DNA from 4 places in the Thalassotalea psychrophila genome. Region 1 is predicted to be linked to each of the others. Evidence: predicted binding sites of a transcription regulator. Region 1 holds the regulator's gene; each other region holds the start of a gene.
What was found. Region 1 encodes sigma-54, which starts transcription at its own class of promoters, with help from an activator protein. Its sites were predicted from a motif close to GTTGGCACGNNNNTNGNNT; they were not measured.
Positions count from the first base shown of each region.

Region 2: the regulator sigma-54 is predicted to act here: its motif matches at 2,383-2,401, upstream of RGQ13_RS10875 (PEP-CTERM sorting domain-containing protein).
Region 3: the regulator sigma-54 is predicted to act here: its motif matches at 1,349-1,367, upstream of RGQ13_RS04185 (DUF2884 family protein).
Region 4: the regulator sigma-54 is predicted to act here: its motif matches at 2,912-2,930, upstream of RGQ13_RS07000 (DUF3192 domain-containing protein).

Region 1 covers NZ_CP134145.1:657,967-662,277, forward strand. Annotated here, with positions in the region: gene ptsN (PTS IIA-like nitrogen regulatory protein PtsN) at 8-457, opposite strand; gene hpf (ribosome hibernation promoting factor) at 460-747, opposite strand; gene RGQ13_RS02815 (RNA polymerase factor sigma-54) at 773-2,269, opposite strand; gene lptB (LPS export ABC transporter ATP-binding protein) at 2,378-3,106, opposite strand; gene lptA (lipopolysaccharide transport periplasmic protein LptA) at 3,108-3,683, opposite strand; gene lptC (LPS export ABC transporter periplasmic protein LptC) at 3,649-4,215, opposite strand; gene kdsC (3-deoxy-manno-octulosonate-8-phosphatase KdsC) at 4,212-4,311, opposite strand, start outside.
Region 2 covers NZ_CP134145.1:2,671,674-2,675,984, forward strand. Annotated here, with positions in the region: gene RGQ13_RS10860 (homocysteine S-methyltransferase family protein) at 1-508, opposite strand, end outside; gene queE (7-carboxy-7-deazaguanine synthase QueE) at 596-1,267, opposite strand; gene queC (7-cyano-7-deazaguanine synthase QueC) at 1,512-2,183, shown strand; gene RGQ13_RS10875 (PEP-CTERM sorting domain-containing protein) at 2,440-3,138, shown strand; gene RGQ13_RS10880 (hypothetical protein) at 3,548-3,754, shown strand; gene uvrB (excinuclease ABC subunit UvrB) at 3,769-4,311, opposite strand, start outside.
Region 3 covers NZ_CP134145.1:993,884-998,194, forward strand. Annotated here, with positions in the region: gene RGQ13_RS04180 (NAD-dependent malic enzyme) at 1-406, shown strand, start outside; gene RGQ13_RS04185 (DUF2884 family protein) at 465-1,310, opposite strand; gene RGQ13_RS04190 (CinA family nicotinamide mononucleotide deamidase-related protein) at 1,493-2,779, opposite strand; gene RGQ13_RS04195 (DUF4097 family beta strand repeat-containing protein) at 2,936-3,706, shown strand; gene RGQ13_RS04200 (alpha/beta hydrolase) at 3,886-4,311, shown strand, end outside.
Region 4 covers NZ_CP134145.1:1,677,664-1,681,974, reverse strand. Annotated here, with positions in the region: gene RGQ13_RS07025 (NnrS family protein) at 1-310, opposite strand, end outside; gene RGQ13_RS07020 (RrF2 family transcriptional regulator) at 353-796, opposite strand; gene RGQ13_RS07015 (DUF962 domain-containing protein) at 952-1,260, opposite strand; gene RGQ13_RS07010 (GNAT family N-acetyltransferase) at 1,280-1,915, opposite strand; gene RGQ13_RS07005 (DUF2789 family protein) at 2,155-2,385, shown strand; gene RGQ13_RS07000 (DUF3192 domain-containing protein) at 2,466-2,837, opposite strand; gene RGQ13_RS06995 (hypothetical protein) at 3,042-3,344, shown strand; gene syd (SecY-interacting protein) at 3,455-4,015, opposite strand; gene queF (NADPH-dependent 7-cyano-7-deazaguanine reductase QueF) at 4,090-4,311, shown strand, end outside.

The DNA of each region.
Region 1 (4,311 bases):
TTTCTACCTAATTGTTTACAACCAATTGATGAAGTTCAGTGGAACTGTGACAACGTCTTACTTTTTTACTATTCTCTTTATTACTAAAAAATTTGGCAACACTGGCCAAAGTCTCTAAATGTTGCTGACAATGATCTTCAGGAACGAACAATGCGAAAAAAATGTCAACCGGCTTATCATCAATAGCGTCAAAAATAACTGGCTTATCTGTTGTTAATAAAACAGCCACGGGGCTTTCACTATTATTGATTTTACCGTGTGGAATAGCGATACCATTACCAATTCCAGTGCTGCTCAACTTTTCTCTTTTACTTAAACTGTCCAACAATTCTTTTGCATTTGCGCTGCTAATTTTATTCGCTGCAATTGCACTGATTTGTTGAAGTATGTTTTTTTTACTTTTACCCTGTACTGCACATATGGTGCAGTCAGGGCTTAATAGTTGCTTTAAATTCATAGTTAATGGTGAGCTAACTTAGCCTTATGTTTGAGAACTTGTCTATCTAGTTTGTCGACTAATCCGTCAATTGCCGCATACATATCTTCATGGTTGGCAGAAGCAAATATTTCACCTGCATTTACATGTAAGGTAGCTTCAGCAATTTGTTGCAATTTTTCTACTTTCAAAACCACATACACATTATTTATGTGATCAAAGTGTCGTTCGAGTTTTTGTAATTTTTCATCAACATATGAACGCATAGAATCGGTAACTTCAACATGATGACCGGATAGATTAATTTGCATAAGCTTTGTCCTTATTTTGTTGGTTTTAAAGTAAACTTTTTCTTTGATTCGATGGTGGTATACCTAACGATTCTCTATATTTAGCAATGGTTCGACGTGCTACATTAATACCTTGTTCGCTAAGCAATTCCGCCATTTTACTATCGCTTAATGGTTTTGCTGCTATCTCTGCGTCGACTAGTTTTTTAATCAGAGCACGTATTGCTGTTGATGAACATTCACCACCATTCTCAGTGCTAACATGGCTAGAAAAGAAGTATTTTAGTTCAAATATACCTCTTGGGGTGTGCATATATTTTTGTGTTGTAACTCTTGATATCGTTGATTCATGCATTTCAACAGCTTCTGCAATGTCATTTAATACCATAGGTCGCATTGCTTCTGCTCCATGCTCAAAAAAGCCTTGCTGCTGTTGAACGATACAATTAGAAACTTTAAGTAAAGTGTCGTTTCTACTCTCAAGTGATTTGATGAACCATTTTGCTTCTTGTAAATGTGAACGAATAAATTGGCTATCTTCTGATGATTTAGTTGTTTTAACCATCGACGCGTATTGATTATTAATACCAATTTTAGGCGCAGTATCCGGGTTCAATTCCACCACCCAACGACCATTTTTCTTGAAAACACTAACATCAGGAATAACGTATTGTTCCTCTTGTTGTACTATCGCATCGCCAGGTCTTGGATTTAACGAGTGGATTAACTGCATTACTTCTTTTAGCTGGGGCTCTTTTAACTTAGTTTTGCGCATGATTTGTCTAAAATCACGATTACCTAACAAATCGATATGCTCGCTAATCACCAATTTGGTTTCTGTTATAAAGGGAGTGTCAGGGCTAAACTGGGCAAGTTGAATTAGTAAACAGTCGGCTATTGATTTAGCCCCAGAGCCTATAGGATCAAACATATGAATGCGTTTTAACACCGCTTCAACTTCGTCTAGTTCGACTTCATCATCTCCTAAGCTAGATAAAATATCTTCGCAGGTCACCGTAAGATAGCCACTATCATCAATAGCATCAATAATAGCTATGGCAATAGTCCTATCGGTGTCGGAAAACGGAGTTAACTCCATTTGCCAAGTTAAATGATCTTGGATAGATTCAGAAGTTTCACCTTGATATACATAATCATCATTACTGACGCCGCCAAGCCCAGTGTTTGATGTACCGGCACTGAAGCTTTCTTCCCAAGTTGAATCTACGGACAACTCTTGTGGAATTTCATTTTGAGTTAAGGCTTCAGAAGTACTTATTTCGTCATGAGTCGGTTGTGCGTCCTCACTACCATCAATAGCTTCAGCAGCTGTTTGCTTACTATCTAAATGTGAATCTGAATTAGCGTTGATCTCTTCTTGATTAGCGGATTCATCAACCTCTAATAAAGGGTTGCTATCTAAAGCTTCTTGAATTTCTTGTTGCAGATCTAACGTAGAGAGTTGCAACAGTTTTATTGCCTGTTGTAACTGTGGTGTCATCGTTAAATGTTGCCCCATACGGAGCTGAAGACTAGGTCTCATTTTTTGAAAAAATTCCAAATTTACATAAGTGTAATCTTATGCAAGTTAACTACTAAATACACGAGAAACGAATAATTGCTTTAAACTAGCTTAAGCTGATTAACTTAACTATAGCTTGAATTTCTCACCTAGGTAGACATCTCGAACATGTTGATTACTTAAAACTTGTTCAGCATTACCTTCAGCGATCAATTCACCATGACTTACAATGTATGCATGCTCACATACATCAAGAGTTTCTCGTACGTTGTGGTCGGTGATTAATACCCCAATACCACGATCTTTTAACTGTAAAATAATTTTTTTAATATCGCCCACTGAAATTGGATCTACTCCAGCAAACGGTTCATCTAATAAGATAAATTTTGGGTCAGCAGCCAGTGCTCTGGCGATTTCAACACGGCGCCTTTCACCACCAGATAAACTCTGACCAGTGTTTTCAATAATGTGACCAATATTAAAATCTTCAACCAGACTTTCAAGTTTTTCCAGTTTGGCTACATCGTCGAGATCTTTGCGGGTTTGTAAAATGGCCATGATGTTATCAAAGACACTAAGTTTTCTAAAAATTGACGCTTCTTGCGGGAGATAACCTATGCCTTGACGAGCTCTTTCATGCATAGGTAATAAGGTTAAATCTTGATCATTTAACACGACAGAGCCTTCGTCACTTGGTACTAAACCAACGATCATATAAAACGAAGTGGTTTTACCTGCACCATTAGGGCCTAATAGACCTACTATTTGTCCTGAGTTAACCGTTAAGCTGACACTCTTTACTACTTTTCGGCCGCTATAGGATTTAGCAAGGTTTTGTGCTTTTAGGGTTGCCGTCATATTATTGTTCTTTATCTTGCTCTACTGAATTGTTAATTTTAGATTCAACATCTTGTGTTTCTTCTTTAACTTCTGGTTTCACTTCAGGCTTTAAAATTGTTGTTACAGTACTGGCACTTTCTGCGCTTAGTTGTTCTGTTGCTATGTTGTAAGTGATTATGTCACCTTTTACCATACTGCCTTCTTGGCTAACTGATGCATTGCCTTTTATGGTAATTGTTTGCGTGGCTGGTGAATATGAAACTTCATCTGCTTGTAATTCAATTTTTTGGCCATCATCAAGAATTTGGCTAAACCGTGCAGGTTTTCCTGTAGCCAAGTAGTTCTTAAGATCCGTACCTTCTTGATTTGTTACCTTCACCACGTCTGCTTCTATACTCAGCGTGCCCTGGGTGATTTTCACATCTTCCATGTAACTGGCAATCTTATTTTTTAAATCGCTAGATTGCTTTTTTGCAACAATCACAATCTCTTGTTTAAAATCAGCTTCTTCGGCAAGACTTGTTGCTAATGGAAATACTAATGCTATGCCAAGCAGTAATTTATGAGGCATGTTTTTTATAAATTGTTTGTACATGTTCATTCAAAGTCATTTTAGTGGAATTGATATCAACGTTTAACCCAGAGCCATACATAGTGAAATCCTTGCCTTTTAACAAGATAGTCTGCTCTGAAGTGATGATGTTATTAGTTAAATCTACATTAAGAGATTTGCCGTGTATTTCTGAAATAAAATTTGTTTTGTCTTCAGAAATCAATCGTACTCTATCATTGAGCAATAAGATATTATCTTCGCCTAAACGTCCTTGATTTGCGGATAAATGCCAAACAGCACTGCCATTTTTAGGGTACAACGTATATTTAGGCGCTTGGAAAAGTGTTTCAGTATTATTTAAATAGTGAGACATTTTCTCAGCAGAAATGGTATGAGTTAAATTGCCCATCTCGTCATATTGGCTTGAGCTTAATGCTGTTGCGATAAAGTCGGGCTCATCTTTCGGCTTTACTACTTGCACAATAGTTTCATTCGATTGTTGCCATTGCATATATCCATAAACAGATAATGAAATGATAAATATAATCGTTGAAATACTATGCAATCGATTCATATACTGCTGCCTTTAGCATTTTGTAATGTGTTTTGACTTTGCATGATCAGATCACAAAGTTCTCTGACTGCACCAAAACCGCCCTTAATAAAGGTA
Region 2 (4,311 bases), 2.0 Mb from region 1:
AATAGGTCATAGTTAACGCGGTAACCATGTCACAACTTGTTTCACTAAAAGTTTCGATTTGATCATGATGATAGGCTTGAGCTTGTTCAACACTCATAAAAGACTGTGGGTTATAACCATCATCACCTGGTCCAATACATCCGCTAATGACCATTTCTGTCTCGCTGCTGTCATATTCGGCTTGAATATTTTCAAGTAATTGAATGGCTTTAATATTCACCTCTTTAACAGAAGCTTTGTCGTATCCGAGCTTTTTTGCCCAATCTTTATTTGCTCGCCAAGTAACACTTTCTAATATAAATCCTACTTGATATTGCTTGGCAATATCAATATAGGGTTTAAAGTATTGCTTAATTATATTTCTACCATGTTCATTTTTGAGTAAATCAAAAGATGCAAACTCAGGGAGTTCAATGCCATTATGGAAAATTAGTGTCGTTTCCATTCCGCCATCAGTAAGAAATAATGAGCCAGCTAGTTGAGGTAGGTTCTCTCTGTATTTATGCATAACTATGCCCTAGCGATTAAATTAATAGCTAGAGTATAGTTTACACAGGAATAATTGGATGGCCTGCTGTTTACGTGCCTTGTTTGTCTATTCGATACCTATGTATTTATGAACTTGAACCGACAAGCGCCAGTTATTTTCAATACAGGTATCTATTGCAAGTTTAGTTGCTCGCTCTTTTTGACTAATAGGCTGTAAATAAATAGGTGTAGATTTTATATCATGCTCTTTTAGTAATGCTTTTAAATCATCAACATGTTGCTCGGTTGCTATTGGATGTTTTATTTCATTAGCTCGTTGCATAGCAGATGATAAAATATCATAGCCTCCACGCATATTTACTTTTGGTGAGACTGTGACCCAGCAATCATCGGAGACTAATATTTCAAAGGTACCTGATGTTTCGATCTGACAAGAAAAGCCATGTTGTTCAAACAGTTCACAAAGTGGCTTTAGATCAACCATACAAGGCTCACCACCAGTAATAACAATGTGTTTGGCTCTAAACCCTTTGCTTTGAAATATTCTAAGCATGTCTTCAGGGCTTAAATCTACCCACTCATCAGTTTCGGCTTTTTTATTAAGCACCACATCGCTTGCAACTTCACTGTCTAAATTTATTTCCCAAGTGTGTTTAGTGTCGCACCAGCTACACCCTACAGGGCACCCTTGCAGGCGTAAAAAAATTGATGGTTGGCCTGTAAATGAACCTTCACCCTGGAGAGTTTCAAATAATTCGTTAATTTTATAGTGACTCATAATAAATAATCTTTGGTATCGCCGAATTTTCGAGTAAAATTAGTTAATTGAAATTAATCATACCAATTTCATTAATTTAGTGGTCTACTTTTTCGTGAGAAAAAATGGATAAATTCAAGGCATAAAATTTAGTAAGTAGTTATTCTACTTATAAATTTTATAACGCAGTAGTTTATTCTTTTTAGCCACTAAAAATGAGCAGTTAATTGGTGAACTTGGTATTATACATGAAGAGTGCAAACAAATGACTGAAAAAGTGTCAGAAAATAAAGTAGTAGTGATCTATTCCGGAGGAATGGATTCATTCACAGTATTAAACCGTGCAATTAAAGATGGTAAACAAGTTTATGCACTTTCCTTTGATTATGGGCAAAAACACATAAAAGAACTAGAGTTTGCTGCTAACGTGTGTAAAGAACTCAACATATCGCATAAAATTATTGATATCAGTGCAATTAATCAGTTACTTGGTGGTTCATCTTTAACTGACGATATTGATATTCCAGAAGGTCATTACGAAGAAGAAAGTATGAAGTCTACGGTTGTACCAAATCGTAATATGATCTTACTGTCTATGGCTGTAGGTTATGCAGTGTCAGTAGAAGCTGCTCAGGTATACTATGGAGCTCATTCGGGCGACCATGCAATTTACCCTGATTGTCGTCCAGAGTTCGTGATGAAAATGAACGATGTTTGCCAAATAGCCAACTATCAACCTGTTGAAATATTTAGTCCTTATTTGACTCAAACTAAAATTGATATCTTAGCTGACGGATTAACAATGGGATTAGATTATGGTAAGTCTTGGACGTGTTATAACGGCAGAGAAAAAGCTTGTGGTAAATGTGGGGCGTGCCAAGAACGACTTGAAGCATTTGACCTTAACCAGGTTGTTGATCCATTAGATTACGAATAAACAATTATTCAATACAAATTTATACCTGAATTATAGTAAGCATTAAAATGCTAAAGAAGGATTTTAATAGCTTCATTTAAATCATTGCTGATTACCAAAATTCAATTTTTCCTTTTGTAATGTGTCAAGAAACTTTACAAGTTACCCATATCATATTTTTGTAAAATAAATATCGTAATAATTATCATTAACTTAACCTGATGGTACGTAATTTGCTTCATGTACTTACTTGTATGCGCATAAAGGAAGTATATTTATGAAGTATTTAATTAAATTTTCAGTGGTATTATTTGCTGCAATAGTTATTAGCACAAATGCGTTCGCAACTCTGATAACTACAGAATCAGGTTATGATGGTCCTACTCTTGATTTATCAGCATACCAAAATGGCTCCTACAATTTCACTTTTGGTCCAGAAGCTTTACCCGGTGGAATAACTTTTACAGCAGCACCTGGTGGTGGTGGTAACACTGGAGGAGGGTCAGTAATTGGTCAAGGTTCATATGGGTTAGCTGCTAATGGTGCTTTCGGTGGAGATGCTGTATATATAGGTCTTAATTCAAGTACGGGCTACGCAGATCTCACATTTGATGCTGAAATATCTTTCTTTGGTGCTTTTTTTAACTACGCTCCGGGTTATGGCGCCCCAGTCATTTCAGCACTAGATGACGGTGGTGGTATAATTGAAAGTTGGGATTTATCAATTTTTGCACCAATATCAACACCGGGAGGATTTAACGAATTTGAATTCAGAGGCATTGATTTAGGTGACAATACTTTTAAAACCTTCAGGTTAGGTGGTAGTTATATTTTAATGGCGGCAACAGGCGATGGTAACCCTGATGGTGGTGACGGTGGTAATGACGATACTTCTAGTATTCCAGAACCCTCTACTCTTGTAATATTTAGTCTTGGATTGATTGGAGTAATACTTAGAAGACGAAATAAACATTAAAAGAAGCATCCTAAAATATTGAATATAAATCCTCGCTTTAAAATGGGGATTTTTTTATACGAAAAGATTTATCGTTTAGCTTTATTACCTACGGCATTATAAGTATTCTTCTTATTTTGATTAACCGCTTTTTATTATTAATATGCGCTTTAATAAGCTAGTGATTATCAATCATATTTCGTCTTGATATTAGAATAGCCCAAGAAAATAAAACTAAAGCAGCCAAATACCCAAATATTTCTTATAAATGATTTTTATATCGCTTAGAAAAAAATCATTTAAATAAATAACTTAGCTAAACGGTATTTATACATAAAGTTTAAATGCCTACAAGGCCCATAATTATTAGGCTAAATGCGAATTTCTAGCCTAAACTTATCTTATGTCTTAGTTAATTATAGGAGGACGTATGGGCTCTATTTGGGAACATCATGCTATTCATTTAGCCGATCTCATTAGTGCAAAGGACGAGTTACAAGCACATTTGTATTTAGAACAGTTAATGTTATTCCCTGTTGATATACAGGATAAAATCATTAATGAGATTTCCAGTTTACGTAAGTGCAATACCAATGATATTGCAGAAATAATTACGTTTTATAGTTCAAGAGTTTAACTGTAAAAATCTGGTTATGTTTTTAGTTGTAAATTTCGTAGTTTAGATATTTCATCTCTACATGCAGCCGCTTTTTCAAACTCTAAATTGCGTGCATGATCAAACATTTCATTTTCAAGGCTAGCAACTTTTTTATCTATTTCTGTAGTAGTTAAAATATGTTGCTCTGCCTTAGGTGAAGCAACCTTTAAATTTCCTTCTTTTAATCCACTGCCAACACCCATAACATCTTGTATTTTCTTAACTAGCCCTTTTGGTGTAATGCCATTATCAATGTTATAGTTGTGTTGTTTTTCACGTCGTCGTTCCGTTTCATCAATCGCTTTTTTCATCGATTTAGTAATTCTGGCAGCATATAAAATCGCCTTGCCTTCTAAATGACGGGCAGCGCGACCAATGGTTTGAATTAACGACCGCTCTGAACGTAAGAAACCTTCTTTATCAGCATCTAAAATAGCTACTAAAGACACTTCAGGTAAATCTAAACCTTCGCGCAATAAGTTAATACCGATCAATACATCGAATACACCTAACCTTAAGTCACGAATAATTTCCAT
Region 3 (4,311 bases), 340 kb from region 1:
TAACTGGACTGATGGTAATGTTGTTATTGCTACCGGTAGCCCATTTGCTCCGGTTGAATATAAGGGAGAAATATTTAATATCGCTCAGTGTAATAATTCTTATATATTCCCAGGTATAGGTTTAGGTGTTTTATCTGCAAATATTAAATTTATTAGTGATGAAATGTTAATGCTTGCTAGTGAAACACTTGCAGATGCATCTCCACTTGCAAATACTGGCAAGGGCGAATTATTACCACCATTAACTGAAATTGCTAGCATAAGTAAAAGCATTGCCTTTGCAATTGGCAAACTTGCTCAGCAGCAAGGTTTAGCATTAGAGATAAGCGATGAGCAATTGTTAGCTAATATTGAAGCTAACTTCTGGAAGCCAGAATATCGAGCGTATAAACGTTCAACAATGTAAATGAAAAGAGGCTGATAACATAAAGTTATCAGCCTCTTTATTATTTACAAAACAAAGCTTAATCACTTACTGTGATTAAATTAAAGCTATTCATCTCATCAATACTATTCGATAATTCGCTTTCAAGTTGATCTAAACTTTTAAGGTTATGACATAACTGCTCTGCTTGTTCACCTAACCCTTCAGCTTTACCTTCAACTGCTGCTTCTATGTCTCTACCCATGTTTTCCATGCGTTCGCCAAAGGCTTCCATTTTCTGTTCAAAGTTTCCTTCTTCACTATTCATTGCTGTGCCAACGGCAATTAATAAGTCACCCACTGAGTCAGCAATAAGCTCTTCAATTTCGTCTTCTAATTCATCTTCCATAAATTGATCGAATTCATCAAAATCTTGTTCGGCAATAAAGTAATTACCATCCTTTTCATTAAAGCGTTTTTCAACTTCGGCGTTAATTTTAGTAAAAATGTTGTCGACACGAGCTTTACTTTCTTCGTTATCGCCACTAATTTCAATCACTACATGGCTTACTGCTTGAAAGGCAATTTCAATAGCGTCTGTTGCAAGGTTTACCACTGCTGGTACTTGTTGGTTTATTTGTTCAGAATACTCAGAGACTAACGCTTGTTGACGGTCAGTTAAGTTTACTAATTTACCTTCAACAAACAACTGTTGATTGTTGTTGATCTGTACATATGTTTCGTCTTTATTGATAAAGCGAATGCTATCTTCTGAAACTGCAACTCCATAGTTAACATCGATTGAACATTCGTCACTATTAAACGAGTAACTGCCATAGTTTGAATCTGAGCCATGGTTATTTTCGTGGGCAATTGTCGCCGTACTTAACAGTGCAGTACTAAGTAATAGGCTTGCGCTTAAATTTGTTATTAGTGATTTTTTCATGAGTCGTTCCGTAATTTTATTGTGCTTAGTTACTATTAAAGCAATAAGCTAGCCAAAATAAATTTACCTATAAAATTCAATTGGTTATGGTTTTTAATAGCCATCTTTTAACCCTGTATGTTAATTTGACTAATGATTGTTAGTCAAATTAACTAAAAGTTAACAATGTAGGGGCTGTGTTACTAAGCATTTGGTTTTAATTGTCGTTCAACAAAATAACGTGGTTGATCAGCATGGCCTAAAATTAATCGACGAATTAAATCCAAGCCAGTATTGGCGATATAGTTTTGAAAATGAATTCGATGTGACGGAAAGTACAATGTTTTAGTGTATACCTGATTTATATCTCCCCAAGCAATACAAACAGTACCTACAGGTTTGTCATCAGTGCCACCATCAGGACCTGCTATGCCAGACACTGATACCACATAATCTGCATCACTCACCGCCAAAGATCCTTCTGCCATTTCTTTAACTACCTGCTCACTTACTGCGCCAAATTGTTCTAAGGTTTGTTGATTAACATTAACTAATTTGGTTTTCATTCTATTAGAGTATGTTACAAAGCCAGCTTCAAAAACATTCGATGAACCGGCTATACCAGTAAGCTGCGCGGCTATCATTCCGCCAGTGCAAGATTCTGCTGTAGTAATAGTTTTCCCTTGCTGATTCAATAGTTCAACAACAGTAGCAGCAATAGAATTGCCATTTTCACTAACAATATGTTGGCCGAGTAGTCCCTTAATGTTGCTATAACATTCATCTCTTAGGATTGAGGAAGTATGGCTCCTGCTGGTCAACTTTACTTCTAAAAGTGGCATGGTCGCACGAAAGCCAAGTTCAATTTCTTCTGGCCAATCAGGGTAGGTTTCATTAACCATTTTTTGCAAACCAGACTCTCCAATACCAAAAACCTTAAGTTTTTGAGTTACGGTTTGCAGTTCTTCGGGTAACTGCTTAGCAATGTTAGGTAAGATTTCATCACGTAGCATTGCTTTTAATTCAACCGGAACACCAGGGGTACAAATTATCTGGCAGTTGTTATGGGTTATAGAAAAGCCAGGCGCACTGCCAATTGGATTATTAACGATCTCACATCCAGAAGGCAATAAAGCTTGTTTCAAATTTGGGCCCGTTAAACGATAACTACGCTTAACGCACCACGCTTTTACTTGTTCTAATGCTGTAGGATGCAAAGTGAGAGCATTTTTTGTCGTTTCCGATAATGCTTGTGCGGTCATATCATCAACGGTTGGACCTAAACCACCATTGATAATCAATATATCGGCGTCAACGCTTAACTGTTCCATTTGTTCAGTAAGCAATTGCATATTATCACCAACAGTAACTTTGCGTGTAAGTTCAATACCAAGGTTTTTAAATTCCCGGGCGATAAATACCGAGTTAGTATCAACGATGTCGCCACTCATTAATTCATTGCCAGTAAGCAATAACTGAACATTTAACATATATATTGTCTTTCATTTTTATTAGGCTAGTTATAAGGTAATGTATCACTTTGACTAAACTAAAAATATTTTTAAATGCGTTTAAACCTTTTTATTAAGCAGTGCATCTTAATTAACAGAGATTGAAAATATTTAAAAATAATTTAAGGATTTAATATGAACACGCTAAATAAATTATCACTAGTTCCTGTAATGGCATTAACCACTATGCTTGCTTTTGGCGCACAAGCCAGCGTTGAAGATACTGTCGAAAAAACATTTGAACTAAGCGGCAAAGGGCAGCTTGTTCTTGATAATGTTAACGGCGATGTAGCAATAGAAGCTTGGCAACAAACATCAGTACAAGTAACCGCTGAAATTACGGCCTCTAATCAAAAAGCTCGCGATCGTATCGATATTATAATGAAACAAAATGGTGATCGAATTACGGTTGAAACAGACTATCTCGAGCAAGATGGTAATTGGGGTAATAATAGTAATGGCGGTAGTGTTAATTATACCGTTATGGTGCCGGTAAATATTGATTTGCGCAATATCGAATTAGTAAATGGCTCTCTAACTATAAGCAATGTTTCTGGTGAGCTTAATGCCGATGTTGTAAATGGCTCTGTAGAAGCTACAGGCGTAGCGTCTAATGTTGAAATCGACTCAGTTAATGGCGGCGTAGAATTAACCTTTGCTGATAATGCGAAAAATATCGAAATTGAAGTTGAAACAGTAAATGGTGGCATTCGCTTATATGTACCTGAAAACTTTGGTGCAAATGTTGAAGCTAGTACTGGTAATGGCGCCATTAAAACCGACTTTGGCTTAGCTGGCATAAAAGGCAAATATTACGGTAACGATCTAGAAGGTAGCTTTGGTGATGCGAGCAGTGATATTGAAGTAGAAAGTGTTAATGGTTCTATTAGAATTCTAAAGAAATAAAATTAAGTTTATTTAAGCACACTATTGCTGGAGGAGGTCCCCGATGTCGCTTGAGCTCCTCGAGGATGACGGTGTCCTTTTTTACTTCTGCGAGTGTTGATAGAGTGTATTAATAGCATAGTGTTGTAGTTGGATTTTGCTGATATAATGCCGCTAACGTTAACTTAGTAGAAAGATAGATGACTTATTTAAATTGTGTTGAAGTTGAACCAAAAACAGCTGCTACTGCAAGTGTTATTTGGTTACATGGTTTAGGTGCAGATGGCCATGATTTTGAGCCGATTGTGCCAGTATTAAATTTACCAGAATCATTACCGATTCGATTCGTATTTCCACATTCACCAAAAATAGCCGTTACTATAAACGGCGGCATGGTAATGCCTGCTTGGTACGATATTTTAGATATGAGTATTGATCGTAAAGTTGATAGTGAGCAATTGAACGCCTCAGCTAAATCTGTACAAAATCTCATTGAACGTGAAATTTCTCGTGGTATTCCGGCTAACCGAATCGTTATCGCTGGTTTCTCACAAGGTGGAGCGGTAGGTTATCAAGCCGCATTAACATTTGATAAGCCTCTTGCTGGTTTAATGGCAATGTCGACT
Region 4 (4,311 bases), 1.0 Mb from region 1:
TGAATAGTGCTAACAAACTTTTACCATTGATACTACGTACACCAGTCCAATTTTGCACTGCGGTTAATAAAAAGCCCACGATGATTGCTGTAACAAAACCAAACATCATTTCATGTTTATGCCACCAAAGTGCCCCACCATATACATCAATGGTTACACTGCCATTAAGTATTGCCCCCCAAATAAGCAAACTGATCATGCTAAAAAGTGAAGCACATAAAAAAAATGGACGAAATGCCAATTCGAGAAAAGCTGTAGGTTCGCCTTTATTTGCAGATGAAGAATTTTTAGCGTTGTCTATGTTAATCATAGTTATAGTCCTGTTAAAGGAAAGTAATTTGCAATTGGAAGTTTATACAGCCTTCAACGCAAGTATGTTGCCTAATTGGCTCTGTTCATCGCTACCTACCAAATCGGCTAAAGTAAATTTATCCAATGTTTGATAAAAGCTTTGTTGCGCTTGTGCAAAAACCTGTTTTAGCTTGCAGCTTGAAGTAATTACACATTGATTGTTATCACCAAAGCACTCCACGAGTTTGTTTGAGTCTTCCAATTCTCGCACCAACATACCGATGTTTATTAGCTCTGGGGATTTGTTTAATTTAATACCACCATTTTTGCCACGTATGGCTAGCAAATAGCCTTTTAAGTTAAGTTGCTGAACAATTTTCATTAAGTGGTTTTTAGAAATATTGTAACTTTTAGCAATCTCATTAATTGTGGCTAGGTGCTCAGTGTTTATCGCTAAATATATTAATACTCGCAATGAATAATCTGTGTATCTAGTTATGTGCATTTATATTGACCACGAGCGAAGAAATAAAGATGCATTTAAAATACATCTTTAAGAATGGAAATTCAAACTTAATTGGGAATAGATAGAATAAAGTTAATTTAGATCAAGTAATTTAATTGATCAGAGAATTCGTGCTGACTTTAGCTTCGTTTACTTTAGGAATGTTTTTTACCGCGTAAAAAATCGAACAACATCACCCAGTCACCAACAAAGCTATACCAAGGGTAGATAAAGGTAGCAGGTTTATTTTTTTCAAAAAAGAAGTGCCCTATCCAAGCAAAGCTATAACCAATTAAAGGTAAACTCCACAGTAGTATATATTGTTGAGATAGTAGGCTGTATGAAAGCATAACCAACACTAAAATACTGCCAATGTAATGTAAGTTACGACAGACAGTATTATTGTGCTGGCTTAAATAAAATGGGTAAAACTCTTTAAATGACTTAAATTGTTTTTCTTTCATAATTTCTAAACTAGGTTATTTAAGAATCTTTATAGTGAACCATTAATGGGCCCGTAACATTTCCCACTGTAATTTCTTTAATTATGTCGTAATCACATTCTTTGAAAAATTCTTTATATTTATCGGAAGTTACGTAAATAGCGACACCTTCACTTTCAGTCTCATCTTCAAACACAGCATTAACCGCAGCCATTAAGTAGTGACCAAAACCATGGTGCTGATGCAGTGGATGAATCGCAATAAAAGATAGAATATGGAAGCAGTCCATTGGTACAGCTTCAATAATTTGCTCTTCTTTTTGGATCATTTGCTTAGTGCTAACATAACCAGCACTTAACATCATTTTCAAACGCCAATGCCAGAAACGATTTGAGCCAAAACCTTCAGCAGGACTGTGTAAGCATGCAACACCAACCAATGCTTCCCCAAGGTATATACCTAAAATTGGTTGTTTGGCCTGCCAAAAAGCCGCTAACTCTTCTCTAATAGAAGCTCTGAGTTTTTGCTCATAATCACCTGAACCAGAAAAAATATCGATGAATACAGGGTCATCATGATAAGCCTGGTAAATAAGTGACGCAGCAAGTTTTAGCTCTGGTGCAGTTAAATAAGCAGCTCTGATCTCACAATCAGTAGCGATTTTTACATCATTCATAACTCGCCCTTTTTTAAACTTTTGTCTTTAATATTTCCAGCATATTAGTTGTTATTATTGATGTACCAATACCACTATTTTGAGGCTTGTTTTTTAGGTACTTTTTTCGCTGGAAAACCACCATATCAATTAATTTGAATTTAAGTCAATTAAAGTTGTTGGTTTTTTATTCTAAATTACGCTAAACAAATAATGTAGCTATACTGAAATAACGGACGAATTTTTTGGGAATTATTACTTTGGACTTATCATTACATAACCTAGAAGGCTTGTTTGCCCAACTTGGTTTAGATACAACAGATAATGGCATAAAAGATTTTATTGCTATCAATAAAGGTTTAGATGCAAACACTAAGTTAGCAGATGCAAGTTTTTGGAATCAATCACAGGGTAGCTTTTTATCTGATGCAATTAAATTGGATTCTGATTGGAGTGAAATAGTAGATGTGTTGGATGCTTTACTTCGCTAATAACTTTGCTAGAAATAAATAGACAATTGGCTAATATTAGGGGAGAAACCAATATTAGCCAATATAATTAGAACGTTTTATTAAAGCTCTTTATAAGCGCTTTCGCCCCAGCTAGTTAACTTTCCAGCTTTAAATATAAGTGGTGTACATTCATCTTTGGTAGTCATGCTGTCTGAGTGAACTCTGTTAGTACGATAAAACAATACTTGAATCGTCTCACCATCTTTATCATAGCTTTCATTAAAGTCAGGTACACCTAAGTGATCTTGTGCAGCCAAATAAGCCATGCCACTTTCTAAGCGGGCAATTTTTTTACGGTTTTCAAATTCACGATCTTCATGATCAGTGACAAAACTACCATGCTCGCCATTACCGTCTGCAACAATAATACAACCGGTTAAACCTAAGGTAAGTGGGGCAAGAAGCAGTAAGGTTGCTAAAGATTTTTTCATGGGATTCCCTTTTTAAAGTTAGTTATTTTAAATTATTAGTTAATTTTATTACTTGATAAAAGCTATACGTTATAAAGCAAATACGTTGCCAACTTTATAACTAATTGTTATATATAGGTTTTATTCAAAACATTCAAAATACATGATGACTTAATTAGTTAATTTCGCTACTATTTACGCAATTTAACAACATATGTGCAAAAAATGAGCTCTGATCACGAAATTTACCAAATAGCCGCGCAACTAGCTGCAGAAAATAAAACTCCAACTGTTGCCTTAATTAAAGCAAGGTTAAGCCAAAGCTTACCATTAGCTAGAGTTATTAAAGGCTTACAGACTTGGCAAAACAATCCAAAAATTGCAGAAACAAGTAAACCAGAAATTAAAATTCAAAAAAACAGCAATGAGAAGCCATTTACATTAACAGACGTTGAATTGTTAATTAAACAAGCGATTGCACCACTACAGGCAGAGATAGAACTGCTGAAAGCTAAATTAAGTGAATAAATCAGGGCAAGACTCTCGATTTACCGATAGCAGGCTATCGGAATTGAGAGCAACGCAGTCATGGAGTATTTAAACCAGCACAAGTGAGCAATTATTGAACGAAATTGGTATTAACTTTGAAAACTTAAACCATTAATAAACTCAGTTAAACTCGCCGCAATAAACTTAGATGGTTCGCAGCCTACGGGCTCTACCCAAACTTCGCCATTATTGTTTTTAATGACTAAATTAATGTCATCTTCATCGGTTACAGCAAAAAATATGGTCACTTCTTGCTTTAATTTTTGCTTCATCATCACATGACCAATAATATTTTGCTGTAAACGTTCATAATCTTCTTTATTCCAAGCAAATAATAACTCTAAGTTACCTTCACTGCAGCTTGCAGGGATTGCTTCAGAATATATTTGACTAAAATAAGTATGTACGTCTTGGTGAATAGTAAAACCAAGTGCCTGCTCAACATTGTTGAAATCAAGGGTTTCATCAATAGCTACCGGTTGCCAATTAACAAAACCGTCAGCATCAATAGCACCTGTTTCACAAGGAGATGGCCAGCTATCATCATGCTCAACACTAGGTAATTTACCTGTTTGTTTAATGCAATGTTGCTTGTACTGTTCTGTAAACTGGTTAATAGCTAAGTCAATGCTTTGCGCTGTGGTATTCATCAGGTAAAATACGCCTTAAATTTAAATAATACTTATACTGCTACAGTATATTGGAAAGTAAGTAAAAAGAGAATATGACTCACTACAACAATGCATCAGAATTAAAGTCTTTGTTACTTGGAAAAAGTACTGAGTACAAAAGTATATATGCACCAGATCTTTTACAAGGTGTACCAAGATCATTAAATAGAGATGATTTAAACCTGCAAGACTCTTTGCCCTTTTATGGTGAAGATGTCTGGTATGGTTATGAACTTTCTTGGCTTGAGCCTAATGGTAAGCCAGTAGTTGCGGTG